4 regions of the Paenibacillus septentrionalis genome follow, and region 1 is predicted to be linked to each of the others. Evidence: riboswitches for the same ligand, from Rfam matches in the RefSeq annotation. Region 1 holds a riboswitch; each other region holds the start of a gene.
What was found. A riboswitch is a leader RNA that binds a small molecule or an ion and turns the genes downstream of it on or off. The one in region 1 is predicted to bind cyclic di-AMP.

Region 1 (7,506 bases):
CCATCTCGTTTACAAAACAGCGACGTCGTCTAATTATTAATTTGTTAGATCGCTTCGGCTGATCGTTTCACAAGCTTTTGATAGTAGTCATGTCCATGCATCAGCTCTTGATGCGTGCCTCTGCCGGTTATGACGCCATTCTCCAGCACAATAAGCTGGTCGGCATGGGTCACCGTCGATAAACGGTGTGCAATAATGATCGTCGTTCTTCCCTTCATTGCTTCCTTCAATGCTTCTTGTACATACGCCTCCGATTCATTGTCCAGATTCGACGTCGCTTCATCCAGCAGTAAAATTTTCGGATCTCGAAGCAAGGCTCGCGCAATCGCAATTCGTTGACGCTGTCCACCTGATAGCTTAATGCCCGCCTCGCCTACTTGCGTATCGATGCCATGCTCCAAGCGGCTGATGAATTCCCAAGCATTTGCCTTCTTCAGCGCTTCTATGATATCTTGCTCACTTGCCGCTACATCGCCATAAGCTACATTATCTCGAATCGTCCCGCTCGTAAGTGGACTCTCCTGCGATACATAACCAAACAAGCTGCGCCATTCGTGAAGCTTAATCTGCTCGATTGGTTGATCCCCGTAACGAATTGTACCGCCGTGATTGTCATAGAACCTTTCAATTAAAGAGAAAATCGTTGTTTTGCCGCCCCCACTAGTTCCAACAAGTGCAGTTGTTTTTCCATGTGGAATTGCCAAGGACAGTTTATTGAAAATTTGCTTTTCCTCGTAACGGAAGTCCACTTGATCGAATACGAGCTCCGACTGTTTTGCTTTCAGCACAGTCTCTCCTCCGCCTTCTACTGGCTGCTCAAGCATCTCATGCAAGCGTTCGGTTGCCCCAAGCGCTTTTTGAACGGATGTGAAAAAAGTAGCCATCTGCGTAAACGGCACAACAATTTGCACCAAATAAAACATAATCGCGACTAGTGCGCCTGCTGTAATCGCTCCTGAGGCAACCTGAGCTCCGCCATAGCCGAAAATCGCAATAAGCACAATCATTATGACCAGCGTCATTACTGGAGACAGGATCGATAAGATTTTTGCTTCTTTAAGACCTATGCGATACAGACTTCTAATTTGCGATTGTCCGCGCTCGTCTTCAACCTTTTCAGCCTGATATGCCTTCACTAGTCGAATATTCGTCAGTACGCGTCCCAGATGGCCGTTAAAGTGAGCGAGCGCATCTTGATGAGCGAGGGAAATTTGATTCATGCGACTGCCAAGCGGCAGCAATACCGCAATCGACAGCGGCACAGCGATTAGCATCAACAACGTCATTTTCCAGTCAATCCACAGTAGAATCGCAACAGAGCCTACAACCGTCAGCAGCCCCGTGAAGAATGAAATAAAATGCTGCGTAATCAGCTCCTTAATGACATTCGTATCCTGCGTAATGCGGCTCATCGTCTCCCCAGACTCATGCTTGTCAAAATAAGCAACCCGTAATCGCAGCACATGACTCCATACACGCTCCCGTATACCAGCGACAATTTTCCCACCAATCGCGGACATAAGATAGAAGGCAATACCTGATATCGCGGTTTGCACAAGCAAAGCCAATCCTACCAGCAGCAGCGCTGACCACGACATGCCTTGATCCTGAAAGGAGTTGATGACCTCCATCGTTAATAGGGGTACAGCTAGGCCCATTGTTGTTTCAACAATACCGAGCAGAACAGCTACTACCATCATCCACTTTGGGGGCTTCGTATCCTTTATCAATGCTAGTAGTTTTTTAAGTTGATGATTCATTAGACATCTCTCCCCACAGGCTAAGTTTTTCTATCATTGGCTCCAGCCACTTTTCCTCTTCCTTCGTAAACGGCATATTAAAAAGTGCTGAATCAAGTTGCAGCTTCTGTTCATCAATCTGTAAGGAAACCTCAACGATACGATCCATAATATGCTGAGGTATAACAGCGAATAGCTCCTCAAGAAGCGGCAGTACCTCCTCCTCTGTCAGCTGCAAGCGATAAGCCTCCTTGATTTTCAAACCAACCGCCATGAAATGCTTGTTTAATAAGATCAGCTCTTCATTCGAAAAATCATACAAGTCCTCAACCAAATCCTCTGGTAAAAACGTCTTCAAATATGACTTCTGTTCATCACCACGAATCAAATCATGTATCAATGCAAGAAAAATGTCAGTATGAACCTGTTCTTGCTTTTCAGAAAGCGCAATAGCATGATCGAGTGTCTCGATCGTTTTTTCAAGCTGCGCTTTTTTAATGAGCATTTCCTGCTTCTGCTGCAGCAATGAATCATGAAGATTGTGCGTACTGCTCATCAGCATGCCTTGAATATCCTCCAGTGCATATCCGAGATACTTAAAGATTAATATTCTTTGAAGGGTTACAAGGTCCTGATCCTCGTAATACCGCCTGCCTGCTGGCGAGATATAAGCCGGCTTAAGTAAATTTTTTTCATCGTAATATCGCAAGGCGCGTATCGTGACCCCGGTCTTCTTCGAGAACTGTCCAATGGTATACATCTCATATCCCTCCCTGTTGGCTTTATTATAAATGCTGACGTAACGTTAGAATCAAGCTAATATTTGTAACCTTTTCCTTTTAGAACAATAATCATGGTCTACGCCATATCCGCTATTACGTTACGGTCAAATTTAAGGTATACTGGTTGTATTGGGATTGATTCTCATTATTATTTACTGAAAAATATTGAGTAAGAAAATACTCTATCCGATAAGGAGGCAATTATATGTTTGTACAAATGCGAAAATGGGTCGTAACCGAAGGAAATTCAGATAAAATTTTAAAGCGATTTAAGAAAAAGCCAGAGGATGGTCCGTCGCTTATTGAACAGCGTGAAGGATTTCTCGGTCGTGAGCTGCTAGTCAAAAAGACACGCCGCGGCGATGAAGAAGTCATTATGATGGTCCGTTGGGAGTCAGAAGAGGCCTGGAAGGCGTGGGAGAAAAGCCCCGAGCATATTGCAGGGCATCGTGCAAAGCTGAAGGATGGAAAACCACCACAGCCAGAATATATCGTTAGCATGGAGCACGGCGGATACATTGTTGTCGACTAAGACAAGACCTGTAATAGCTTGCTTGCAAAAACGATAGCAAGCGCAAGCTAGACACTGGAATGAACTGATTATCGTGTTAAGCTGATTGCTAACCTCTCAAAATCAAGCTTAATCGTATTCCTGCGAGCTTTACTTCAACTATGAATGGGAGTATGATTCATCCATATACGATGCAAACTATAATCTGATCGCTGAACTTCCTGTTAGGGGAACCGGGGGAACCAATTTTCGGGGTGAATCCTTTAGTCACGGTATGGCTTAAGGTAGGGCAACTCTCAATCGTCCGAATCCGTCAGCTAACCTCGTAAGCGTATTGAGAGGGTGTTGAAGCTTGTGCTCATAAGCAATCTATGACCACAGGGGAGTCCCCTGTGGTTTTTTGCGTTTTTATATCGAACGATCACTGTGTAGGAGAGGATACTGTGAAGCAATTTATCGTAGTTGGATTGGGCCGTTTTGGATTAAGTGTAACGAAAACCTTACTATCGATGGGATATGAGGTTCTAGCTATAGATAAGGATCCTAAAAAAGTGCAGGAATGTGCTTCCTTTGCTACCGATGTATACCGTGCTGAAGCTACAGACGAGAAAACACTGCTTGAGCTAGGTGTCCATAATATGGATCATGCGATTGTTGCTATTGGAGATGATCTGCAGGCAAATATTTTAGCAACCATTCAATTAAAAAATTTAGGCGTAAAAACGATCACTGCAAAGGCTGTTAGTGACCTGCACCACAAGGTGCTTGAGAAACTCGGCGTCGATCACATTATTCATCCTGAGCGCGATACTGGAGTGAGGGTTGCGCATCAGATTACGTCACAGCATTTGATTGAATTTTTGGAGGTAGCGCCTGAGTATAGTCTGGTCGAGATCTATGCGCCGCCCTCCATGTGTGGTAAATCATTAAAACAGCTTAAAATGCGCGCCAGCTATGGCTGCAATATTATTGCGATCCGAACAAAGGATAACCAAATGAATATATCGCCGACTGCTGATGATCAGATATCTCATGGAGATATTCTTGTCATTATTGGCAGCAACAAAGGTATTGCGCATTTGGAGAAAAGATACGTTCGAACTAAAGAAATGCTCAAGTAGAAGAATAAAAGCCGTCAGGCTCTGGTCTTCACTCCATCCAATGAAGGTTGGAGCTGCAATCAGTGCCTGACGGCTTTACTTTACATACATGCAATTATTTATTTCAATTCAGCCAAAATTTCATCAATTTTAGCAAGCTCAGATTGCAAGCCGCCACCGCTTAGGTACCATAGCGGACCATCCAGGTATACGATGCGGTTGTTTTGGTATGCAGTCGTTTTCTTAATAATATCATTTTCCATATCTGCTTGGATATTGGACTCTCCACCAGTAGCAGCTGTGCGGTCAATGACGAACAGCACTTCTGGGTTGAATTCAAGAATTGCTTCAAAGCCAAAGTTAGAGCCGTGAGAAGAAGATTGAATATCTTCCGTTACTGGCTTGAAGCCGTAAATGTCATACATATAGCCGAAACGAGAATTGGTAGCGAAGCCAGACAGCTTGCCCTCGTTGTACATCGTTACTAATGTATTTTCAAAATTGCCTGCCAGTGCTTTGATTTCTTCCAATTTGGAATCGAATTGAGCCAAATACTCTTCAGCTTCAGCTTCTTTGCCGAACATTTTCGCTGCTACATCCACAGATGACAGGAATGTATTCCAGTAATCGTCTTGTGTTGCACCTACGAATACGACAGGCGCAATTTCTTGGAACTCTTCATAGAACGTAGATTGACGACCAGAGATGAAAATAACGTCTGGTTTGATTTCTGCAATATCTTCAAGCAAAGGCGTCTTCAAGTTTCCGATGCTTACATATTCGTCAGCAGAATATTTAGAAAGATGAGCTGGAAGCGTTGAATCCTTGGCTACCCCAATAATTCCTTCAACGCCTAGCGCATCCAATGTATCAAGGAAGCCATAATCGAATACTACGATTTTTTCTGGCATCGTTTCAAATGTAACATCTTCAAACGCAATTGTGCCTTTATCTTCTGTTTCAGCTGAAGCTACAGTAGAGGAAATGGTTAACGGGTAAACTGCAGAGCCTTGTGCCGCAACAGCTGGTTCCTCTGTATCATTGCCCTGTGCTGCTGTATTTCCAGCGGTCGTTTGATTTACTGCTTCTTCCTTCTCTGTACCGCAACCAACCAGTGCTAGAGAAATGGCTAAAACTGCACCTGCTACCTTCCACATCTTTTTCATGTACGCTCTCCCCTTATTTCTATGTTATATTACAATTCTATACAATGATAATCATTATCACTGACAACGATTCTCATTATAGATGTAATTTGCGATAACGTCAATACTATTTTGCAAAATTAATCACTTTGTCGCACATGTATACACGGTAGTGGATAACGGAATGACGAGCGTCCTGCATTCCAAACCATTGCGGCTGCACCAGAACTTTACAAAAAAACTGCCTGGATCACTCCAGACAGTTATCTTACGTATGAGAATTAAAATATACGCAAATTCGGCAGCCATTCTGTTCTTGAATCGGGATTTCCATATCGTAGATATCGCGCAAGGCGTCCGAATTAATAATTTCATGGGTAGGACCGTTTTTCACCAGCTTGCCATCCTTCAGCGCAACAATGCGATCGGAATATACGGAAGCAAAGTTAATGTCATGCAGCACGATAATAACCGTTTTGCCCAGCTCATCAACTAGTCTGCGCAATATTTTCATAATTTGCACCGAATGCTTCATATCCAAATTGTTAAGCGGCTCATCCAGCAAAATATATTCTGTATCCTGTGCGATGACCATCGCAATAAACGCGCGCTGCTTCTGACCGCCAGACAGCTCATCCAAAAACTTATCCTGCATATCCGCCAGATTCATATACTCAATTGCTTGATCGACAAACTGCTCATCCTCCGGCGTTAGACGACCTTTTGAATACGGATAGCGCCCAAACGCCACCAGCTCGCGTACTGTTAACCGTACGCTAATATGATTAGACTGCTTTAGAATCGAGACGCGCTTGGCAAATTCGCCTGATTTCCACTTCTTCACGTTGTTTTGATCAAGCAGCACCTCGCCCGTATCTGCTTCAAGCAGTCGGCTGACCATAGAAAGCAGCGTAGATTTACCGGCACCGTTCGGTCCGATAAATGACGTAATCGTTTTGGGCTCAATCGTAATGGATACATCCTCTACAACCGGCTTTTTGCCGAATCGTTTCGTTAGTCCTTTGATTTCAATCATCCCGCTGCCCTACTTTCTTTGAGTAATAAGTAAATAAAGTACACGCCGCCTACAAAGTTAATAATGACGCTAAGCGTTGTACGCAATTCAAAAATATGCTCGACGAGGAACTGACCTCCTACAATGGCGATAATCGCAATCAGGCTTGCGCCTAAAATCAACACCGAATGCTTGTAGGTCACTAAAAATTGATATGCCAAATTCGCTACAATTAAGCCTAAAAACGTTATCGGCCCTACTAATGCCGTGGAAGTCGCAATAAGCACAGCTGATAAAATCAGCATATTCATCGTCACGCGATCGTAATTGATTCCCAAATTCATTGCATTCTCACGACCAAGTGACATGACATCGAGCTTATGCAGCATGCGATAGCCTACTATAAAGGCTAGCACCAAAATCGCAGCAGCAATTACCAGCAAATCCTTCTTCACATTGGTAAAGTTAGCAAACAAACGATTCTGCAGGCTTAAATATTCAACAGGATCGATAATGACCTGCAGGAATGTCACCAAGCTGCCAAGCAGCGTCCCGATAATCATCCCGATCAACAGCAATAAATAGATCGGATGCTTATCGGCTCGGAACAGAAACCTATATAATACAAGCGCGAACAATACCATCGCGAAAATAGCTGCTCCAAAATTGAGATACTTATTCAATACCCAGATCGATACCGATCCTGCAAAAAAGTAAATCAGCGTTTGCACGACCTCATACATCGAGTCGAGCCCCATAACGGAAGGCGTTAAAATTCGATTATGCGTAATCGTCTGAAATATAACCGTTGAATACGCAATCGCGATGCCTGTAATGACCATTGCTGCTACTCGAATCATACGGCGTGGAAATGCGTAATCGAAACCGCCCTTAATATCGTATAACCCATAAAATAATATACATATAATAGCCAGTATTCCTAGTCCAATCAGCTTCGTACTATTTTTTCGCATAGGCTCTCCCCCTAAACAGCATAATTAAGAAGATCGCACTACCGATTACTGCAACGGTTACGTTGACTGGAATCTCATATGGATGAATGATAACACGTCCAATAATGTCACATAATAATAGGAACGCAATTCCTAGCGCTGCTGTATGTGGAATCGTTTTGCGTAAATTATCTCCCAAATACAGAGAAACGATATTAGGTACAATTAATCCTAAAAACGGAATAACCCCAACCGTAAGTA
Region 2 (7,506 bases), on a different contig from region 1:
AGAGGACGAAAAACGCATCTTGTTTCAGGAAATTGATTATAACCCAGCAACATAAATTAAGGCGTGTCTGACGTTTCTAACGTCCGACACGCCCTTTTATTATTGCTCTGTTATGCCAATGCTTTGTTGCTTGTGAGTATCGAAGTAATTATGCACGATCGAAATTTCCACGCGTCGATTTTGTGCGCGGCCTTCGCTCGAATCATTTGAAGCTACCGGGTGGTACTCACCATAGCCAACCGTACTGAAGCGCTTCGGATCGAGATCGTTGTTTGTAAGCATAATATCTAAAAATCGTACAGCTCGCATCGCGCTCAAATCCCAGTTGGATCTGAATTCAGCGTTTCGAATTGGCGTGTTATCGGTATGACCCGCTATGACAATGTTGAAATCCGGATAATTTTCGAGCATTTCCGCAATGCTGACGGCTAGTTCTCGGCCGTCTTGATTAACGGAAGCTTCAGCGGAATTGAACAATGCATTATCACGTATCGTAATTAGCAGCTGGGACATATTCAATGAGGTATCCAAGCTGGTTGTCAGCCCGTTCTCAGCGATATAGTCATCGATCTGCTGCTTAAGCTTGCTAAGCTCACTTTCGCTTTGCTCGAGCAGTTGATTAACCTCTTCTTGAGTAAGTGGCTCTTCATTGGTCTGCCCGTCATTTTCCGCATCTTCCATGCCGCCTGACTGAAATTCAACGTCTGGACCACGTTCCACGATTGCAGGCATATCCAGTACGCCTTGTCCGCTGCTGCTAAAAGCAACACTAAAGGCGCGAGATAGCTCCTGAAATTTTTTAACGTCTACTTGATTCATCGAATATAGAACGATAAACAGGGCAAGAAGCAAAGTCAGTACGTCCGCATAAGGGACGAGCCACGATTCATCAATATGCTCTTCATGATCCTCATGTCTACGCTTTTTGCTCAACGTCTCCTTCCTCCTTCGCTTTCATAGCTTGACGTTCCGTAGGTGTTAAGAATACGGATAGCTTTTGTTCAATCGCAATCGTAGACACGCCGGATTGAATAGACAATAAACCCTCCAGCATCATTAGACGAATTTGGATTTCAGCTTTAGATAGTCGCTTTAGCTTGTTCGCCATCGGATGCCATAGCACATAACCAGTGAAAATACCTAGCAGCGTCGCCATAAATGCCGCTGAAATCGCATGTGCGAGCGAGTCCATATCACTCATATCGGCAAGTGCCGCGATAAGTCCAATTACCGCTCCTAGAACCCCTAACGTTGGAGCGTATGTACCAGCTTGTGAAAAAATTAGAGCTCCCGCTTTATGGCGTTCCTCTGTCGCAGAAATATCCTCGAGCAGAACGTCGCGAACGAGATCCTGATCGTTGCCATCAATAATCATTCGCATGCCATTTTTCAGAAATGGATCATCAATATCGTCTACTTTTGCTTCTAGCGCAAGCAGACCTTCACGGCGGGTAATACCTGCCCATTCAACAAATTGTTTAATTAGATCCTCACGTTTCGGTAGAGGACGCTCAGTGAATAATAGTTTGAATAGTGTACCAGTTCTTTTGAGCTCTTCCAAAGGAAAAGCGATAGTTACTGCAGCGATTGTGCCGACAATGATAATCATAAATGCTGCCGGATTAAGGAAGGCGCTCAAGCTGGCACCCTTAAATACCATACCAAGGACGATGGCTATTACCCCTAAAATTAGACCAATAATTGTTGAATTCTTCATCATACACCTCAATTAATCCATTTTCGACATAGAACTACTTATTCTATTATCGTCAAATAGGCTTCTCGACATTAGAGCAAATTTACAATGATCTAATAGAAGAAATAGAAATGTTAAATTGTTAAGATGGCAAAAACAAATAGCATGATATGAATATGAGCGATCACCTCACGACTTTTTTTGTGGATTGTGTCATAATAGAAAGGAATGCTAATGAACAAACAGGAGGGTAAGACAATGGGTGTGCGCCATGCGCGTGAATATAGTGACATTTTGCAGGAGCTGACAGAAGCAGTCGGCTTGATTGAGGATTGCTATCTGTTCTTTGAGATGGAAGAATCTGAATGGAAGGCGCTTCAGCCTGATGAGCAGTATGAGGTTTTGGAAGCGTTGGCAGATGATGTGTTTTATGGCTTGGGCGAGCATCAAGAGATTACGGTAGGCAATGGACAAGTCACCTATCGACCTCAATTGCATCGCATTGATGTATTTGCTGGCGATACCGAGCATCGCAGCATTTCACTAATATAATGATAAACCCTGCGTCTGTCTAATTAGGCGCAGGGTATGTGAACGCATAAAGGAGTTTAGACGTGAAAAAAATATTGTGGCTGGGCTGCCTATCTTACCTTGTTATCGGTATTGCTCACATTATTGGAGGTTCAATTCTCGAACAGCTAATTTCGCATTATGAGCTCTCCTATTCAGATGGCGGACAGTGGATTATGAATCAGTTTCTTGGCTTTCTTGTCGGCGTGTTACTAGGTCCTTCATTATCAACACGGCTAGGCAAAAGGGTCACGATCGTTATTGCATTTGGTGCGCTGACGTTAGCAGAGGCTGTTTACAGCATGTTGCCTCCATGGGAGCTTATGCTTATAGTCGCGCCACTTGCTGGTTTTGGTTTTGGTATGATCGAATCGGTAATTGGAGCACTTATTATTGATTTATTCAAAGGTCAAACCGCTACAGCAATGAGTCGAATCGAAACCTTTTTTGGTCTCGGCGCTTTATTTATTCCGTTAACAGCGGCTATCCTTATTCGATATCAGCTCTGGGAATTGTCTTTCCCAATTCTAACGGCCATAAGCGGCTTAACACTGCTGCTGTGGCTAAGCTTGTCATTTGGCAAAGAGATCGATGAGGGTATCTCGCAGCCCTCCAAGCAGGAACGACAGGAGAAGCCGATCAAGCCAAAATATCAAAAAAGGGCATTGCCGTTTCTTGGATTATCAATGATCTTTTTCTTTCTCTATGTCGGCGTAGAGATGAGCGTGTCCAACTACCTTCCTTCGATCATGATTGAGCGAAGCGGGTTGTCTGAATCGAGTGCAGCTAGTATGCTCAGCTTGTTCTGGGCATGTATGGTGTTGGGGCGACTATTCTGTGGCATCCTGGCCGACCGCTATGGCTACGTGAAATACTTGGTTGTCTCGATGATTGTCGCAGTGCTTGCCTTTATCGGCATGGTACTGAGCACGCAGTCAACGATGCAATTTGTGATGATCGCGGTAGGTGGACTTGGGTTTTCTGGTGTATTTGGTATCGTGCTTGTATATGTAAATGCGTGCCTGCAGGGAATGACAGATCGAACAACAAGCCTGCTCGTTGCTTGCGGAGGTATTGGCGGCGCGTTGTTCCCAAAACTTACAGGCTGGGCGATGGATCATTATAATGCTGCAACAACGATTACGATAGTTGCAGTACTAGTAGGTATTATGCTGACCTTTATGATTGTAATGATGCTTGTTGGTCGTAATCGCAATTTGCAAGAGCAACTGCCAGCATAATTATTTAACAAGGAAAATATAACGATGCTGCAACAAAGGGGTGCTGTTCTTCGTCTATGTAGTTAGAAGAGCAGCACTCCTTTAGATTTAATGTTGCATGCTTGTATAGATGTATGTACAGGCAGTCATATTATCCGGCAACAATTCATAGGATAGTAAAAGAAAAAAAGAGGCACAATCCCTTCTAGTAGAAGAAGATCATACCTCTTTATATATTGCTTATTTGCTTGCTTCAACATACTTTTCATACTTTTCTTCAGAAATTACACGTCGAGCTGTTACATAACGCGGCTTGTAATAAGAAGAATTTAAGGAATCAATGGTTACACCTTTGCTTGAAGATGAATGGGCAAATTTGTTGTCGCCAACATAGATGCCAACGTGTGTGATTCCACCATTGTTGGAGCCGCTTGTATCAAAAAATACAAGATCGCCAACCTTTAGATCCGTTTTAGCTACTTTTGATCCTTCAAGTGCTTGATCAGCTGAACGGCGAGGAAGCTCGATATCCATCTTATCAAATATGTAACGAACAAAACCGGAACAATCAAATCCACTAGTAGAATTACCACCGTATTTGTACTTTGTTCCTTTTACATCTTCAATATTAGTTAGCATTGAAGATGAGCTAGCAGATACGCTTCCTGCTGAGAATGTTAGCAATAGAATGACTGCTAAAAACATCATGCTAAGCTTTTTCACAATTTAAGTCTCCTTCCAGATGTGCCGACGAGGTTAGCTGACGGGTTCGGTTGAAGGTTCCCTATGAAACTACCAGTATGAAGGCTCATACCGCAGCTCAATTCACCCCAATTGGATCCCCCGTTTCTCATGAAAACTCATAAGAATTTGGCGTTAGGCTTACTTGTTACAAGCTATATAATAAACTGAAAATTCGATTCTGTGTAAAATGTGAGAAGATTTTAATTGTTTTCTTTTTTCTCTCATAATTACTAGGATCTTTTTTGCGTAAAAAAATATTGGAAAAAACGTTAAAATGATGGAAGAATCGACGGATTCGCACGGCAAAATGGGTGTATTTTCATGAAAATTTGTGTATCATAAGAGGATAAATATTCGCTGTGTGAAAGGTTGGTCAAGATGGAAAACACTACTGAAACGAAATCGGCTGCTTCTAATTTCATAAAAAATATAGTGATAGACGATTTACAGGAAGGACGTGTGCAGGAGATTGTGACACGCTTTCCACCTGAGCCGAACGGCTATCTTCATATTGGTCATGCCAAATCCATCTGTCTTAACTTTGAGCTAGCAGATGAATTTAAAGGGAAAACGAATTTGCGTTTTGATGATACGAATCCAGTTAAAGAGGATACGGAATATGTAGAGTCGATCATGGAAGATGTAAAATGGCTCGGCTTTGAGTGGGATAATCTGTTCTACGCTTCGGACTATTTTGAGGAAATGTTTAACCGCGCTGTATTGCTTATTAAAAAAGGTAAAGCGTATGTATGCGATCTTACTGCTGAAGAAATGCGTGCAACACGCGGCACGCTGACAGAGCCTGGTCAGAACAGCCCTTATCGTGACCGTTCGGTCGAGGAGAATCTTGATTTGTTCACGCGTATGCGTGCTGGAGAGTTTAAGGGTGGCGAGCGTGTGCTTCGTGCGAAAATCGACATGTCCTCCTCCAACATTACGATGCGAGATCCTGTGCTGTATCGAATTACCCATGCCCACCATCATCGTACAGGAGACGCTTGGTGCATTTATCCGATGTATGATTTTGCACATCCAATCAGTGATGCAATCGAAGGAATCACGCATTCGATCTGTACGCTAGAATTTGAAGATCATCGTCCTTTATATGATTGGGTAATTGCAGAATGTGAGATGGAGGCTACGCCGCATCAATACGAATTTGCTCGTCTAAATATCACCAATACAATTATGAGCAAGCGTTACTTGAAATCACTTGTTGATGAAGGTGTTGTGGAGAGCTGGGACGATCCGCGTATGCCGACGATTAGCGGAATGCGTCGTAAAGGATACACGCCTGAAGCTATTCGCAGCTTCTGCCGTGAAATCGGCGTTGCTAAGGCAAACAGCTTGGTAGAGGAAAGCTACTTGGAATACTTTATTCGAGAGGATCTAAAGCTGAAGGCGCCGCGTACGATGGCTGTGCTTGATCCGATTAAAGTTGTGATCACGAACTATCCGGAAGGACAAGTAGAGTGGCTGGATGCAGAGATCAATGCCGAGAATCCGGAAATGGGCGTCCGTCAAATTCCATTTTCACGCGAAATCTATATTGAGCGTGAGGACTTTATGGAAAACCCGCCGAGCAAGTACTTCCGTTTGTTCCCTGGCAATGAGGTTCGCTTGAAGCATGCTTACTTCATCGTGTGCAATGAGGTTATTAAAAATGAACTGGGTGAAGTGGTAGAGCTTCGCTGCACCTATGATCCTGAAACAAAATCAGGAAGTGGATTCACAGGCAGAAAAGTAAAAGGAACGATTCATTGGGTAGAAGCTTCTATGGCAGTACCTGCCAAGCTGCGCCTGTTCGAGCCGCTAATTGAGGATTCGCCTGAGCTGAAGGATAAGCCATTCCTTGAGCGCATCAATCCTAATTCGATGCGTGTCGTGAACGGCTTTATTGAGCCCAATATGAAGGATGCCGCTGCAGGAGACAAGTTCCAGTTCTTCCGTCATGGCTACTTCAATGTGGATAAAGTAAAAAGCGACGATGGTCAGCTCGTCTTCAATCGAATTGTTTCATTAAAGAGCTCGTTCGATCCGAAGAAAGCGTAAGATAAAGGGAGTGGAACTCGCGTGAGTAAATACTGGAGTCCTCTGACTGCTTCTCTAGAGCCATATGTGCCAGGAGAACAGCCTAAGGATAAAACATATATTAAGCTAAATACGAATGAGAACCCGTATCCGCCGTCGCCTAACGCAATTGCGGCGATGAAGGCAGTCATTAATGAGGATTTGCGCTTGTACCCAGATCCAAATAGCGAGATGCTCATTCAGGCGCTAGCGAAACAGAATGGTTTATCACCGAAGCAGATTTTTGTTGGAAATGGATCTGATGAAATACTGGCATTTGCATTCGCTTCGTTTTTTGATCCAAGCAAGCCAGTGCTGTTTCCTGACATTACGTACAGCTTTTATAAGGTGTACGCGAAATTTTACGGCATTACCCCTAAGCTGATTCCGCTGGATGAGCAGTTCCTTCTCGATGTGAATCAGTTCAAGGGAGAGCATGGCGGCATCATTATTCCAAATCCTAACGCGCCAACCGCCATTCCAATGCCGCTAGCAGATGTAAAGGTGCTGCTGGACAACAACCCTGATCAAGTCGTCATTATTGATGAGGCGTATGTTGATTTTGGAGCGGAATCAGCGATTGCGCTAGTGAGCTCGTATCCGAATTTGCTTGTGATTCAAACCCTGTCCAAGTCCAGATCACTGGCAGGACTGCGTGTTGGCTATGCCTTCGGCTCAGAGGAGCTGATTGAGGGGCTCAACCGTACGAAGAACTCATTTAACTCCTATACCATTGATCGTGTAGCATTAGCTGGTGCAGTCGCTGCAATTGAGGATCAGGCATATTTTCAAGCAACAACGGAAAAAGTAGTTGCTACACGCGAACGTGTTGTAAGCAAATTACAGACACTGGGCTTTATCATAACGCCTTCCAAGGCAAACTTTGTTTTTATTTCTCATCCTACAATTGCGGCTAAGCAGTTGTTTGAACAGCTTCGCGAGCAGGGTGTGCTTGTACGTTATTTTGCTTCACCGCGTATTGATCGGTTTTTGCGCGTCAGTATCGGAACCGATGAGGAGATGAAGGTGTTCCTTGAGGTAATCGAGAGATTAATTGGATAAACAGGTTGATGAACGATCCCTTGTTTTTGTAATGAAGGCGAGGGATCGTTTTTTTCATAGCTGAATGCATAATTCGGGTTCAGTCGTTAAACCTTAATAGGCAAGAGTGGGACGATATTGACAACTAGAACTGTAACGTTTATT
Region 3 (7,506 bases), on a different contig from region 1:
ATGAAGCTTATTAGTCCGCCAAGTTTTCGCAAATCACGTGTTCCCGTTTCATGATCTACAATACCGACAACCATAAACAACGCACCTTTAAACACGGCATGGTTAACTAGATGAAACAATGCTGCTGCCGTAGCCTGAGCAAAGAACAACGATACTGCAGTCTCTGTTTGCAAGCCTGCTGCAGAGCCTAGACCTAGCAAACACATAATAAGACCGAGCTGACTGATCGTGGAATAAGCGAGCAGCGCCTTTAGATCCGTCTGCCTTACCGCTTTCAGCGAGCCATACAATAGCGTTACAAGTCCGCCAATTGATACAATCCAGAACCACTCAGACCGCATAGCAAATACCGGGCTTAAGCGGGCAACAAGATAAAGTCCTGCTTTAACCATCGTAGCCGAGTGCAAATAAGAGCTGACAGGTGTTGGAGCCTCCATCGCATCCGGCAGCCATATATGGAAAGGGAATTGGGCTGATTTCGTAAATGCTCCAAGCAGAACAAGGATAAGAGCTGGTACCATGAGGGAATGATCCTTAATCACATCTACTTGAGCAATGATTTCACGAACACTGAAGGTGTCAGTCATCACATATAGCAATATAAAGCCCGCGAACATCGCCAATCCGCCAAACACCGTAATAAGCATTGATTTTAATGCTCCATATTGCGAACGGTCCCGTTGAAACCAGAACGCAATTAGAAGGAAGGATGCGATACTCGTAAGCTCCCAGAAGCCATACAGCACGAACAAATTATCAGAAAGAACAACGCCCAGCATTGCCCCCATAAACATTAACAGGTAAGCGTAAAAACGCCGCTGTGCTGCTTTTTCTTCCTCCAAATAAAAGATAGAATAAAGCACAACAAGTAAACCAATACCACTAATTAATAGCGAAAACAGCATGGATAATCCATCTAAATACAAGGTCATATTAATGCCAAGTGACGGAAGCCACGACATTGAATGGATGATAGGTGCTTCTTGAATCTGCGGCATATGCCACAAAAAGAAAACAAAAAGCATGAGTGGAACAGGTAGAGTCAACCATCCCCTATGCAATTGTTCCAATAGCTTGCGACTGGCTAACAAGCCAGCAGAAAATATAAAAGGTATAAAAACAGCCACATGAAGCAAAGACAAAAAAGTTCCTCCTTCTCTTTATTTACTTTTCATCATTCCCAATTTCTTGCACTCAAATCACTAATATATGGAAGCCTAAAAAAACGCAAAAAAAGCCTGCAAAATGGCAGGCTCCTCCGATATTTCCATATTTAGTTTGATTTTTTGCTCAAGTATAGCTGTCACGGTACGAACTTAAATAAATATACCTTATTCTCGGTTAATTGTAAATGCAAATCGATATCGTTCATCCACATGTATATCCTTAAATAGATGAGGTGAGACTGTTATTAAAAACGGAGGACATTTCTTTGCCTATTCGTCAAATCGGAATTTGTTCACTCGTATTCCTCGCAACAATACTTATATGTGCTGCTTTTAGCTTTTATAGTCAACAATATAACAAAACGCAACGATTTCTCGGGAATTGGAGCAGCACTGATCAGTTGAAGGCGCACTCTACTTCCACACCGTTTTTCCCGCGGCAGTATGTGCGTATTTTGCCTAATTTACAAAAGGACCTGGAAACGCCAGATCATTTGCAGTAAGTTTCTTCTATAAACCGTATATCTTGCTGGTCTTTTTTGTAGAGGTCTATTTACATTTTGAGAAAAGTATTTTAGTATGGATATCGACAAATTCATATTAAACTGCTTAATCCTCTTATCAAGGAGGAGCGGGGGAACCATAGAAGCATATTATGCTTCAGGGGTGAATTTTCTCTTAGCCAGAGAAAACGGGTACTCTCAGACCCGAATCCGACAGCTAACCTCGTCAGCGTCATGAGAGAGAGCCTTCATGCATGTTTGGTTAATTTTGAAAATAACCAAAGCTTGGTTGCGGATAATCTCTGCTCCAGGCTTTTTTTAATTGTGGAGACAATTCTATTCAACAAAAGGAGTTTGGCAATGACAAACGATGAAAAAATCTTAGTATGTGTGCGTAATATGGCAAATGGAGAGCAATTAATTCGCCGTGGAGGTGAATTGTCTCAAATGCTTCACTGTCCCCTATATGTGTTAAACATTACATCTGGACAAACAGAGACACCAACTCAAGAGCAGAAAAAGGACACTGAATTTTGGCAGCGCAAATGTGAAGAATGGGGAGCAACCCTGATCGTTGAATCCTTCGACAATAAAAAAATCAATGAAGTGATAGCTGAAACAGCTTCGCGATACCATATTACGCAGTTAATCATTGGGCAGCCAGGACAAACGCGCTGGCAGGAAATTATGCACGGTTGTTTCGTAAATGACCTGTTAAGTCTGCTTACCGAGGTAGACGTGCATGTCGTAGCAGTTCAACGCCTGAACGACGAAGTTCATGCCTAATCGACCATTCACCAACGCAACGATCATAAAATAGAAATATTGAAATGGACTGTTCTTGTTTGATAGATCATGCATATTATTTCGTGATTTATGAATGATAAGGAATACGTCCATTTCACACATTTCTTGGACTATATTTGTCTTCATTTCAGTGGGTAGGTCATCCTATAAAGTAAAGGTGAAAACATGATCAATAACTGGAATCAAAATGAAATCACACTCCAAGTGATTAAGTATCTAAAAGAAGCGAAAATGAATGAGTTTCACGTTCTTTTGGATGAATTGCAGCCATATGATATCGCTCAAATTTATGAAGTATTGCCTGCCAAGCATCAAAATCGCTTTTTATCCTTCCTCAATACCTCTCAACTAGCCGATATTCTTCAGGAGCTTGACAAGGAACAGCAGCAAAAATTTCTTAATAAGCTAGGTGTCGAAAAGGCTTTGGACGTCATGGATGAGATGGATAATGATGACTTGGCGAACCTGCTAGAGGAATTATCGCCAGAGAACAAAGAAAGCTTTCTGGCAAGTATGAAGGCAGAAGAATCTCAGGTTATCCAAAATCTGATGAACTACCCGCCTGAAACAGCCGGCAGGCTAATGACCGACCGTTTTGTCTGGATCCCTTATCATTATTCGGTTCGAGATGTTGTTGATAAATTAAAAGAGTATGCCGAAATTGCCGAGACAATCAACTATTTGTACGTCATTGATGATGAAAAAAAACTGATCGGCGTCGTTTCATACCGAGACTTGATACTTGCAGAAGCAGATGAGCAAATTAAGAACATCATGTATGAACGTGTCATCTCCGTAACCGTAGATACCGATCAGGAGCAAGCAGCGCGGATGATTGAAAGATATGACTTTCTAGCTGTTCCCGTTGTTGATCACAACAACGTGCTGGTCGGGATTGTCACCGTCGATGATATGATTGATGTCGTAATGAAAGAAGCGGCTGAGGATATTGAAAAGCTATCCGCCTCTGGTAAAAACATCGACTTTGACACTAAAGCACCGATTGCAGCTTTTCGAAGATTACCATGGCTTATATTGCTGTTATTTATTGGCATTGTTTCTGGTACTATTGTTAGCATATTTGAGGAGACGCTGGAAAAAGTCGTCGCGTTAGCCTTTTTCATGCCTATGATTGCCGGTATGACCGGGAATACAGGTACACAATCATTGGCAGTCGTTGTTAGAGGACTTATTACAAAAGACATTAATAAAAAAATTGTCGCGAAGCTTATATTTAGAGAGCTGTCAGTCGGGATAATGATCGGAGTTATTTGTGGGTTATTGATCTCGATAATCGCATTTATCTGGCAAGGCGATGCGATCTTGGGGCTTGTTGTAGGTAGCACACTCGTCATTACGTTAATTATTGGAACGTTAGCGGGAACGATCATCCCTCTGCTATTGCATAAATTCAAAGTAGATCCGGCAGTTGCCTCTGGTCCACTTATTACAACGTTAAATGATATTTTATCCTTGTTCATTTACTTTGGTATTGCAACGATTTTTATTACCCGCTTAATGTAAACAGGCTGTTGATAAGGTGTTGTTCGGAAGCTCAGTGAAAGCTGATCTCTGGACAACCCTTTTTTTGTTTGTGGACATAGATTAGCTGCGGTTAATCGAACAAGTGGATGATGAAAATTTGACAGATATGATAATGTTCATTATATTTAGAGTAATTACTCTAATAAAGGTGATGGAATTTGAACACAAAGCAACGTATTATTCAAACCGCAGTTCAATTATTTAATGAACAAGGGGTTGGCAAGGTATCGACGAATCACATCGCAACAGCAGCTTCTATTAGTCCTGGCAATCTCTATTATCATTTCAAAAACAAGTCTGAGATCATTAAATCCATTCTAACTATTATGTATGAGGAGTGGAATGAGGTCTGGTACATCGAGGAACAAATGCAGCTAGAACAAAAGCATTTGGAGCAAAAATTAATCCAGAACTTCGAAATCTTATGGCGATATCGCTTCTTCTATCGCGAGGCATTGTCTTTATTTCAAGCAGATGAAAGCTTAAGACAACAACATAATGCGATGATGGAAACTCGACTTGTAGAGCAGCAAGCCTTCATTCAGCGGTTTATCGAATGTGGTGTCCTGCATATTCAAGCCGATTCAGAGCAACTGCAGAAGCTGCTCCTATCTTGCTGGATCATTGCGAACAATTGGTTATCCTTTCTTGAGATGAACGGGCAGCCGATTGACGAAGCGGGATTGCAGAAGGGCGTTAGCCTCATATGGGCGATTTTAACCCCTTACTTAAAGAAATAGATGACTACTATATTGGGGGGAAAGCTTGTGAAACCTACTGAACCGCAAACAAAATTATCAAGAAGAAGCTTCTTAAAAGTATCCGGAGCAGCATTGCTATTGCTGTCTGGAGGAGGTTTGTATCGCGCCGTTGATCAAGGGGTGTTTTCAACAAGTAAAGGACCTGCCTATGAGCCATGGGCTATCCATGCTGTAAACCAGGCAGACCTGTCCGACAAGGCCCCTGAAAGGCTTGTACACTATGCCATATTAGCTTCTAATGCGCATAATACGCAGCCGTGGCTGTTTCGAGTTCATGCTGATCGAATTGAACTATATGCCGATCTGTCTAAAAATATTGGCACAATGGACCCCTACTTTCGAGAAATGAACATTAGTCTTGGCTGTGCCATTGAAAATTTGTGCCTTGCTGCACAGGCGCATGGCTTTGAGCCAAACGTGAAACTGCTGGATGGCGATATCGATCAAGCCAAGGTTGCTACTATCGATTTATCGCCTAGTTCCCCTCACTCCTCTCCATTATTTCACATGATTACGAAACGTCATACTCATCGTGGAGCCTATGACAGCAATAAACCAGTATCGGTTGCTTTGCTTAACGAGATGTCCACGTTAAGCGATCACGCTTCATCTGCGAAGCTGCTATTGCATACTGATCAGCAAATGAAGGAGCAGCTCGGCTCGCTCATTGTTCAAGCAACGGAAGCAATCGTACATGATGCGGATCAAGCAAGAGACAGTCATCGCTGGTATCGTCATAGTCAGGATGATATCCACCGTTTCAAGGATGGCACGACACTGGATGCTACAGGCAACTCTACGCTAGTACGCGTGTTTGGCAAAATGCTTTCCATATCCGAAAAATCGTCCAATGCGTATTGGCTTAAATCTACAAAGGAGGTTCATATTCCGACTGCCTCTGCTTATGGCAGTATCGTACTTGCAACACGCTCCAAAGCGCAATTGCTGGAGGCTGGACGACTATGGCAGCGAATCCACCTATGGGCGACTAGTAAAGGAATCGCACTGCATCCTCTAAATCAGGTAAATGAGCGCCTGGATCGTGAACAACAAATGAATCTGACCCCACACTTTGGCGATGCATTGCGTTCGATTGTTGGCGGTCATGGAGAGCATGTCTTTTTATTCCGAATGGGCTATGCTCGTGATCAGGCTCTGCCAAGCCCAAGACGATCAGCCGATGAGGTACAGCTGCAATAATAATTTGACCTTTTACAACCAACGAAGCAGGTCTTGCTTTAAGAGCAAAGCCTGCTTTTCATTTGTTTCACCTATCCGTACTCAACTGCTGGTTGAGTACGATAAAAAATCAAATACGAAGTTATTGTTCATTCCTGGCGATTCCCATAAACTAAGGGACAAAGGAGCGTGTTCGAATGTTAAAGGAGCAATTGGCAAGAAATATTAGCATTTATCGCAAGGAGAAGGGGCTAACGCAAGAAGAGCTGGCGCACATACTCGGATTATCGTTCCAAGCCGTGTCCAAATGGGAAAACGCGCAAACGATGCCAGATATTTCGCTGCTTCCACTGCTGTCTCAAACGCTGGAAGTGAGCATAGATAAGCTGCTTGGTTATGTGACACAGGACAAGCCAATCACGATCTATGAGGAAGAATATAAATCACCAAATTATTATTGGGGAACCGAGCCTAATGCGGATTGTTACAAGGTGTTGCAGCTGATGCCGCCAACAAAACGACTGAAATTGCTTGATGTCGGTTGTGGCGAAGGGAAAGATGCTGTATTTTTTGCCCGCAATGGATATGAGGTTAGCGCCTTCGATGTATCGGATGCCGGAATTGAAAAAACAAAGCGACTTGCTGATCAAGTTGGTGTACATGTCAATGTGTTTAAGGCTGATCTATTGGATTATCGCCTGGACACTCATTACGACATTATCTTCTCCAGCGGCGTACTGCACTACATCAAGCCGGAATACCGTAATGAGATATTCGACAATTATAAGCAGTTCACGAACGAAAACGGCATGCATGTTTTTAATGTGTTCGTGCAGAAGCCATTTATTGCACCGCCACCTGAAAAAGAGCCGAACGCGTACAAGTGGTACTCAGGCGAGCTGCTTAAGCATTATCATGACTGGCTAATTCAGGACAGTGCAGAGATTGTATTTGATTGCAATTCTTCTGGCATTCCGCACAAGCATGCGATGACCACAATCGCTGCTCAAAAAATATTGACCCCGTTAGGTTAAGTGCTCGTTAACCTGCAAGCGATAAAGACAAAGCGCCGCAGCTCCTCTGTCAGGAATTGCGGCGCTTCTCTTATGGTTCCATCACATACGCGAGCAGCAGAGCCGCTGTATTTACGATTGCATCCGCATGCGAACGCTCCATGCCATGCGAAGCGTGAACGCCTGGCCCAAGAAGCGCTGCGCGAATATTGCTCCCACCTCGCAGGGCGGCCGTAGCGTCTGATCCATAGTGCGGATAGATATCTACTGCATATGGCAGCTCTTCCCGCTTCGCCAGCTCGATCAGCTTCGTTGTCATCCCATAATCATACGGGCCTGATGAATCCTTCGCACAGATCGATACATGCTTCTCCGATCCGGACAAATCCTCTCCCAGCGCACCCATGTCTACCGCTATAAATTCGGTTATCTCCTCAGGGATGTAAGACGCGCCATGCCCCACTTCTTCATACGTCGAAATGACCAATTTAATCGTGTGAAGAGGCTGCTTTCCCTCGCGCTGCAGCCATTC
Region 4 (7,506 bases), on a different contig from region 1:
TTTGCGTGTTGTTTGCGCCACAGCCTGCTAGTAAGCCTACTGTAAGCACCGATGCCAATAATAGTGTAAATCTCTTTTTCATTAAAAACCCCTCCACCTATTCATATCTTCTATGTTATGTTTTCTTGCACTCTAGCAGTGTAAGGGTCATTAATTAACTATATATCAAAATAAAGTTAATATATTGTAAATTAGATATTATTTTGGTAGTTTCGCTATCCGAATATGATAGAATGTGGGTGTTAAAAAATATAACTGAGGAAGATGCTCGATGCAGAATGATACCTGCGAGATTGTTATTTTAGAAACAAGTGATCTGCACGGCTTTATGTTGACTCGAAGCTATGCAGACCATCGTGAGGTCAGCTATGGGTTGGCGCGAATTGCCAATCTTATAAGAGAAATAAGGCAAACTCAGCCCAATACGCTTCTTATCGATAATGGCGATTGCTTGCAAGGGACACCACTTACCTACTATCATGCCAAAATAAGCTCTCAGTTAGAGAACCCTGTCATTGCCTGTATGAATGAACTGAATTATGATGCTGCCGTACCTGGCAACCACGAGTTCAACTATGGGCTTTCCTATTTGCAGCAGGCAGCCAAAGCCTCCTCATTCCCTTGGCTGAGTGCCAATATAATAGATTATGCAACAGAGGAGCCTTTGTTTGATAAGCCCTATATCGTGCGAATTTTAGATAATGGTGTGCGCATCGGTATTTTAGGCTTAACTACCTCCCATATTCCAAATTGGGAGCAGCCGGATCATATTGCAGGATTGCGTTTCGATAATCCTATCCAAGCCGCAAAGCGGTGGGTTAAGCATATGAAGCAAGTGGAGCAAGTTGATATTGTGATTGTTGCCTACCACGGAGGCTTTGAGCGCGATATTGAAACGGGTAAGCCTACGGAAGCTTTGACGGGAGAAAACGTTGGATATGCCCTGTGTGAACAGGTGCAAGGAATCGATGTATTGCTTACTGGTCATCAGCATCGGGCCATCTGTGGCGCAAAAATCAACGGAGTATGTATTGTTCAGCCTGCTAGTGAAGGCAGGTATTTGGGAAAGGTTACGCTGCAGCTTGAAAAAAATGAGGCTGGCTGGCTATTAACAGAGCGTCAGTCTGAGCTGATTGAAGCCGCACATTTCGATCCAGATGAACGTTTTGAACAGCTTGTAGCCCCTGTTGAAGCCTTAACCCAAGCATGGCTCGATCAACCGATTGGCTTCGTAGAAGGCGATATGCGTATAACAACGCCTGAACAGGTACGATTACGTGAGCATCCATTCATAGAATTCATCAATCGTCTACAGATGGATATCTCTGGCGCTTCTATTTCCTGTACAGCTTTATTTGATAACGAATCTCAAGGCTTTGACACGCAAATCACGATGCGTGATATCGTTTCAAATTACAAATATCCAAACACTTTAAAGGTGCTGCGAATTTCAGGAGCTGATATTCGATCCGCTTTGGAGAAATCCGCACAATATTTTGATATTAACGAAACAGGTAATATAATCGTTCATGATGCCTACCTTCAACCAAAGCCACAGCATTACAATTACGATATGTGGGAAGGTATATCCTACACGTTGGATATCTCGAAACCTATTGGGCAACGCGTTATTACACTTAAGCAGAACGATCAACCATTAGTAAAGGAGCAGCTGTATGAAGTGGTCATGAACAACTACCGCGCTAGCGGCGGCGGCGAATTCGACATGTTTCAAGGCAAGCCTGTTGTCAAGGATATTGCCATTGATATGGTAGAGCTTATAGCTGACTATATACGAGAAAGACGTCATATACGAGCCTCTGTCAATCATAACTGGCATATCGTTAATAGCAATCAGACCGGAATTATATAGACGGGAGCTGCTAGCCAATGAGCGATCTTCACATCTGACTAATCAATTGCTTAGCATACGTACGTTGAACAACAAGTTGCCGCACAGCCAGTTCCCGAAACTAACCGTCCCATAATAACCGGGGGCTTTTATTGGACCTTTGTACCTTCGTCTTTTTCTGGTCAAGGCCTTTTTCTAGTTGTAATTACCTAGATCATGCCATATAATTTGGAGAAATGAGGAAGGAATTGTTCGATTTTGCAAATGAATCCCTCTTCTAATTTTGAGATAGTAGAAAAAGGGTTAGTGTCCATTTTAGGGGGAGGCAATATCATATGAGTAAATATACATGGATTGATAGAGATATTTGCATCGCATGCGCTGGCTGTTATGCCGCAGCACCTGCTATATACGGTGCAGATGATAATGGTTACGCTGAAGTGATCTTCAATGGGGATTCAAACCGTGGGATTATGGAAATTCCAAGCTATCTTTATGAAGATTTGCAAGATGCCTATGATGGCTGTCCTACTCTTGCAGTTAAGGTTGCAAATCATCCCTTTAATAAATAGCCCCTCAAAATGAGGGGCTTTTACTTGTAAGCATGTAGTTCTGCTTATACGTTTACGTTATTTGCTGGCCATTTCAGGCGTTGTCAGCTGGTCGTAAAAATCAACAAATTGATCCTTCTGATCGGAGCTGCGCAAAGCCATCGCTGAGCGTGGATGCTCATCCAGAATGCCAGTAATCATGTATGGAATGATATAACCCCACTCCACTTTATCACGCAATGGAATCATATGTTTTTCAATCATATCAAGTACAGGGCGTACGTTGTATTTCGTGTTTTGCAGCTCTGTTACAAGCAGCTCCGTATTGCAGTTGCCCGCAGCACGTCCCATGCCGTAAACAGAGGAATCAAGCAATTCTACGCCTTTTCCAGCAGCTAGCAATGTATTGGCGAACGCGAGCTGTAGATTGTTATGGGCATGTACACCTAAACGCTTATTCGGCAAATGCTCCTGGAACTTATCAACAAGATAGCTCATATCCGTTGGCTTCAAGCTGCCGTAGGAATCTACGATATATACAAAATCAACAACGCTCTCATTAATCAGGTTAAACGCCTCAACTAGCTGGTTTTCCAGCACGTTGGAAAGCGCCATAATGTTGATCGTTGTTTCATAGCCGCGATCATGGAAAATTTGCACCAACTCAAGCGCTTTGTCTACATCTTGAATGTAGCAAGCTACACGAATTAGGTCAATCATGCTTTCGCTACGTGGTAAAATATCATTTTCATCTACGCGACCAATATCTACAAGCGCTGACAGCTTCGTTTGTCCTTTGTTAGGAATGACTTTACGTAGAAAATCATCATCTAGAAAACGCCACGGACCTGCAGAATCTGCTCCCTTCAGAAGCTTAGGAGAATTTTTATAGCCAATTTCCATATAGTCCACGCCAGCTTCATTCAAGCTATTATACAAATGTTGAACGAATTCAACGCTGAAATCCCAATTATTAACAAGACCACCATCACGAATCGTACAATCAACAATCTTACAATGTGTCGTTTTGGACTGCATATCTGTTACTCCTTTTACTCTGAACGTCAGTTCTGTTTTCTATCATCATACTTGAAATTGAAAAATAACGCAAAATAAAAATAATTGTGCACATGATTGCACCTGATATGTATATCTTATTAGAGAAACGGTTTCATTTACAAACTGGATCAAAACCTTTAAAATAAAGGTATATTTCGCTTAATTTTTCGATTGAAAAAGCGGGGGAACCAAACGTCTTAAGGGGTGAATCCAGATGCCGCTCGGCAGAAGGTAGGGCCTACTCTCTAGCCCGAACCCGACAGCTAACCTCGTCAGCGTGAAAGGAGAGATGTGCAATGTCTATTTGTCCATCGAATGATTTTCAAAATGTGCATTCTGAAGCGGATATGCTTCAGATCCAACGTATCGAAGTATTTGTAATCCCGGCACTTGCAGTAGATGCGAATGGCTATCGCGTATGCTTGCGAATATCAAGCAATCGCGGTTATGGCTGGAGTGAGATCTTTATCGACGATTCTGATATCTCCTTTGATCTCCAGGATTGGGAGCATCAACTTACCCCTTTTATTGGTCCTACCACAATCTCAACTCTAACCGAGCATATTTCTATTACGCTGCAGCAATCTGTTACCTATGACCAAAGAGCAATCTATTTGTTTACCAATGCTTTGCATCAGCTGAACTTTTTGCCTGATGGTCATCAACAAGCGGAGGCCGATGAAGAATTAATACTTCGAAGACGTGCCATATCCTATTTATCTTTGTACTAAAAAAACGAAAACCCCTTACAAAAAGCTGCCGTGTGTCGTTCACGAAGCCTGTAAGGGGTTTTTATTAGATTGCTATACTAGTCTAAAGATACGAGCCAGCCGAATGGGTCTTCGACCGTTCCTTTTTGAATGCCCGTAATTGTATCGTAAATTTTCGACGACAGCTCGCCTGTCTTACCCTCATTAATGACATACTTCTCATCGTTGTAGCTAAGCTCGCCAATTGGAGAAATAACAGCCGCTGTACCTGTACCGAATGCTTCCTCTAGCTGACCATTACGATGGGCTTCAATTAATTCATCGATTGAAATTCGACGCTCCTCCACCGGCACATCCCAATGCTTAAGAAGCGTAATTACAGAGTTACGTGTAATCCCATTGAGAATGCTTCCGTTAAGCTGCGGTGTAACAACCACGCCGTTAATTTTGAAAAATACATTCATGCTTCCAACTTCTTCAATGTACTTGCGATGAACACCATCCAGCCATAGCACCTGCGAGTAGCCACGATCCTTTGCTTCCTCTTGCGCATTTAGTCCAGCAGCATAATTGCCAGCTGTTTTAGCCTCTCCTACACCGCCTGCTACTGCACGAACAAAGTGCGACTCAACATGGATTTTAACCGGGTTAACACCTTCAGCGTAGTAAGCACCTACAGGTGACATAATAATCATAAACAAGTAGTTTAACGATGGGTTAACGCCGAGTGCTGGTTCAGTCGCAATAATAAATGGGCGAATATATAGGCTTGTGCCTTCAGCAGATGGAACCCATTCACGATCCACATCCAGAAGTTTGATTAAGCCTTCATAAGCAAGCTCTTCATCCAAGTGAGGAATGCTAAGACGAGCATTTGATTTGTTTAGACGCTCAAAGTTTTTCTTCGGACGGAAAAGCTTAATGCCATCTTCTGTACGGTATGCCTTCATGCCTTCAAACACAGTCTGTCCATAATGGAATACTTTTGCGGCAGGGTCCAGTGAAATATTTTGATAAGGTACAACACGTCCTGAATGCCAGCCCTTGCCTTCTGTATATTCAAGAATAAACATATGATCGGTGTAATATTGTCCAAAGCCAAGCTTGTTTTCATCAGGCTTTTGCTTCAATTGAGCCGAACGCTCGATTGTAATTTCCAGTGCCATAATCAAGTACTCTCCTCTTAACGATTGATATTGTTATTTGAATGATACCATGCTTTAACGTATATTTATAATATCTATTAGATTTTTTTGTTATACCTTTTAGGTATGGAAGTATTGAAGGGAAGCGTTAACATGGATATGCGTCAATTAAAGTACTTTTTAACGATTGCCCGTGAAGGTCAAATTACCCGTGCAGCGAAGCTATTGAATATGGAGCAGCCTCCTCTTAGCCGTCAACTCAAACAAATGGAAGACGAGCTTGGCGTCAAGCTATTCGATCGTCATGGAAAAGGACTTAAGCTAACTGATGCGGGAATGCATCTGAAGCACCGTGCAGAATCGTTATATTCGCAGTTTAACGAAACGATTGAAGAAATGAAAGAGCTTGAGCAGGGCGTGCGCGGCGTACTGTCTATCGGTGCTGTATTTTCCTGCAGCTCTTTATTGCCGCTGCCGATCGAACAATATCGGAAAAAATATCCTCAAGTTAGCTACAAAATATTAGAGGGCGACCATTATTATCTTGGTGAGCAGCTCGAAAAACATGCGATTGATCTGGTTTTTGCACGCTTGCCTTTTGAAGCGCTGATGGACCCTAAACATCTCGTTATTATGCCGCTGCCCTCTGATCCATTTGTCGTCATTGTACCGACAAGCTGGAAGCAGTTCGAGCTGAAGTCCAGCTTTCAGCTGGAGGAGCTAGCGGACTACCCGCTGCTTACATTAAAAACAGATCAAACGACACATATGCATGAGCAGCTGATTGAAGCGTGTCATCGTTATGGCGTAAAGCCTAATATTGTCTGTGAATGCTCGTCTGTCGCGATTACCATTGCGTTGATTGCTGATGGACTTGGCATTGCACTGCTTCCCCGCTCTGTCATGAGCTCCTTTATGGACCCGCGTGTCAAAATGATTCCTCTATCTCATGACGCGCTGCAGTCCGATATCGGGATTGTGTGGCTTAAGGACCATTATGTCCCCAAGCGCGCTCAGTTTTTTATTGAGACCGTCAAGGATGTCTATGCAATTGAGCGTTAAGTCCCTTGGCTATGAAATCATCTGACTGCGTGAGCACTTGAAGAGACAGAATATTAACATCCAATGCACGAAGTAGCTGACATGTTGGACGTCCTGTTCATCATACACTTAGAAGGTATGAACATTATGTTAGGAGGAGTCATGTGTGATTGGCTTGTCATCGAGCTTGACCAGCTTGCCTACTTCTGAATTTCAAGTATTCGTATTTACATTGAGCTCGATTAAACGTTACTTTTTGATTGAAATCGTTGGAGGCACAGCTTTCTTTATGCTTGGACGAATATTGTTCCATAGTGATCTGCTCTGTCTCGCTTGCAATATTATTGCCTCGCAAATGCTGAACTATGTTCTTCCTACTGCAACATCATAGTTGAATAGCCTACATAAAAGAAGAGGCGTGAACAGAAGTCAGCTCTCCGACATTCTGAACACGCCCTTCTTTCTTTATTGTCTATAGTCTATCGCTTAGAAATTAAAATAGCGTTTAGCGTTATAATAGCTAATATTTTGTACCAGCTTACCTAACTCCTCCTCGTCATAAGGAAGCTCGCCTTGCTCAACCCAGGTACCGATCACATTGCACAAAATTCTGCGGAAATATTCATGACGCGTAAAGCTCAAAAAGCTGCGGGAATCTGTCAGCATACCGACAAATTGTCCGAGCAAGCCGAAGCTAGCCAAGCTTTCCAGCTGAGCTATCATTCCTTTTTTCGTATCGTTGAACCACCACGCCGAGCCAAGCTGCATCTTGCCAGCTACGCCGCCGCCCTGGAAGCATCCGATAAGAGCAGCAAGAATTTCATTATCATTGGCGTTAAGAGAATACACGATCGTTTTAGGCAGTAAATCCTCTTGCTCTAACGCATCGAGCAACCCTTTAAGTGGAGCAGCAACAGGCGCGTCGTTAATCGCATCAAAGCCTCGATCAGCACCAAGCAGCTTATACATGCGGGTGTTGTTGTTACGTGTAGGATTCATATGCAGCTGCATCGCCCAACCAAGCTTTGCATATTGCTTTGCCATATGTAAAAACGTAACCGTTTTGTATTGCTGCTCTTCCTTCAAGCTGATTGCCTCTCCGTTAAGCTTGCGTAAGAAAATTTGTGCAGCCTCTTCCTTTGTCGCTT

Region 2: it holds a riboswitch for cyclic di-AMP, as region 1 does, so the genes downstream of both, ACFP56_RS20250 (C40 family peptidase) here and ACFP56_RS12140 (potassium channel family protein) in region 1, are expected to answer to the same signal.
Region 3: it holds a riboswitch for cyclic di-AMP, as region 1 does, so the genes downstream of both, ACFP56_RS17385 (hypothetical protein) here and ACFP56_RS12140 (potassium channel family protein) in region 1, are expected to answer to the same signal.
Region 4: it holds a riboswitch for cyclic di-AMP, as region 1 does, so the genes downstream of both, ACFP56_RS03645 (hypothetical protein) here and ACFP56_RS12140 (potassium channel family protein) in region 1, are expected to answer to the same signal.

What each region holds. Positions count from the first base shown of each region.
Region 1 covers NZ_JBHSTE010000004.1:67,789-75,294, reverse strand. Annotated here, with positions in the region: gene ACFP56_RS12155 (ABC transporter ATP-binding protein) at 45-1,760, opposite strand; gene ACFP56_RS12150 (MerR family transcriptional regulator) at 1,744-2,499, opposite strand; gene ACFP56_RS12145 (antibiotic biosynthesis monooxygenase family protein) at 2,727-3,053, shown strand; cyclic di-AMP (ydaO/yuaA leader) riboswitch at 3,233-3,378, shown strand; gene ACFP56_RS12140 (potassium channel family protein) at 3,476-4,153, shown strand; gene ACFP56_RS12135 (siderophore ABC transporter substrate-binding protein) at 4,252-5,298, opposite strand; gene ACFP56_RS12130 (iron ABC transporter ATP-binding protein) at 5,546-6,313, opposite strand; gene ACFP56_RS12125 (iron chelate uptake ABC transporter family permease subunit) at 6,310-7,266, opposite strand; gene ACFP56_RS12120 (ABC transporter permease) at 7,253-7,506, opposite strand, start outside.
Region 2 covers NZ_JBHSTE010000008.1:145,525-153,030, reverse strand. Annotated here, with positions in the region: gene rluF (23S rRNA pseudouridine(2604) synthase RluF) at 1-55, shown strand, start outside; gene ACFP56_RS20270 (flagellar motor protein MotB) at 100-933, opposite strand; gene motA (flagellar motor stator protein MotA) at 917-1,717, opposite strand; gene ACFP56_RS20260 (hypothetical protein) at 1,955-2,248, shown strand; gene ACFP56_RS20255 (MFS transporter) at 2,311-3,507, shown strand; gene ACFP56_RS20250 (C40 family peptidase) at 3,727-4,209, opposite strand; cyclic di-AMP (ydaO/yuaA leader) riboswitch at 4,217-4,372, opposite strand; gene ACFP56_RS20245 (glutamine--tRNA ligase/YqeY domain fusion protein) at 4,609-6,282, shown strand; gene hisC (histidinol-phosphate transaminase) at 6,304-7,362, shown strand.
Region 3 covers NZ_JBHSTE010000006.1:68,849-76,354, reverse strand. Annotated here, with positions in the region: gene ACFP56_RS17395 (Na+/H+ antiporter subunit A) at 1-1,142, opposite strand, end outside; gene ACFP56_RS17390 (hypothetical protein) at 1,433-1,669, shown strand; cyclic di-AMP (ydaO/yuaA leader) riboswitch at 1,763-1,917, shown strand; gene ACFP56_RS17385 (hypothetical protein) at 2,030-2,455, shown strand; gene mgtE (magnesium transporter) at 2,642-4,000, shown strand; gene ACFP56_RS17375 (TetR/AcrR family transcriptional regulator) at 4,180-4,761, shown strand; gene ACFP56_RS17370 (Acg family FMN-binding oxidoreductase) at 4,789-5,982, shown strand; gene ACFP56_RS17365 (helix-turn-helix domain-containing protein) at 6,159-6,995, shown strand; gene ACFP56_RS17360 (M42 family metallopeptidase) at 7,066-7,506, opposite strand, start outside.
Region 4 covers NZ_JBHSTE010000001.1:784,060-791,565, forward strand. Annotated here, with positions in the region: gene ACFP56_RS03625 (phosphate/phosphite/phosphonate ABC transporter substrate-binding protein) at 1-82, opposite strand, end outside; gene ACFP56_RS03630 (bifunctional metallophosphatase/5'-nucleotidase) at 272-1,873, shown strand; gene ACFP56_RS03635 (ferredoxin) at 2,188-2,424, shown strand; gene ACFP56_RS03640 (aldolase catalytic domain-containing protein) at 2,482-3,441, opposite strand; cyclic di-AMP (ydaO/yuaA leader) riboswitch at 3,609-3,755, shown strand; gene ACFP56_RS03645 (hypothetical protein) at 3,759-4,193, shown strand; gene ACFP56_RS03650 (branched-chain amino acid aminotransferase) at 4,271-5,338, opposite strand; gene ACFP56_RS03655 (LysR family transcriptional regulator) at 5,471-6,379, shown strand; gene ACFP56_RS03660 (hypothetical protein) at 6,525-6,749, shown strand; gene uxaC (glucuronate isomerase) at 6,845-7,506, opposite strand, start outside.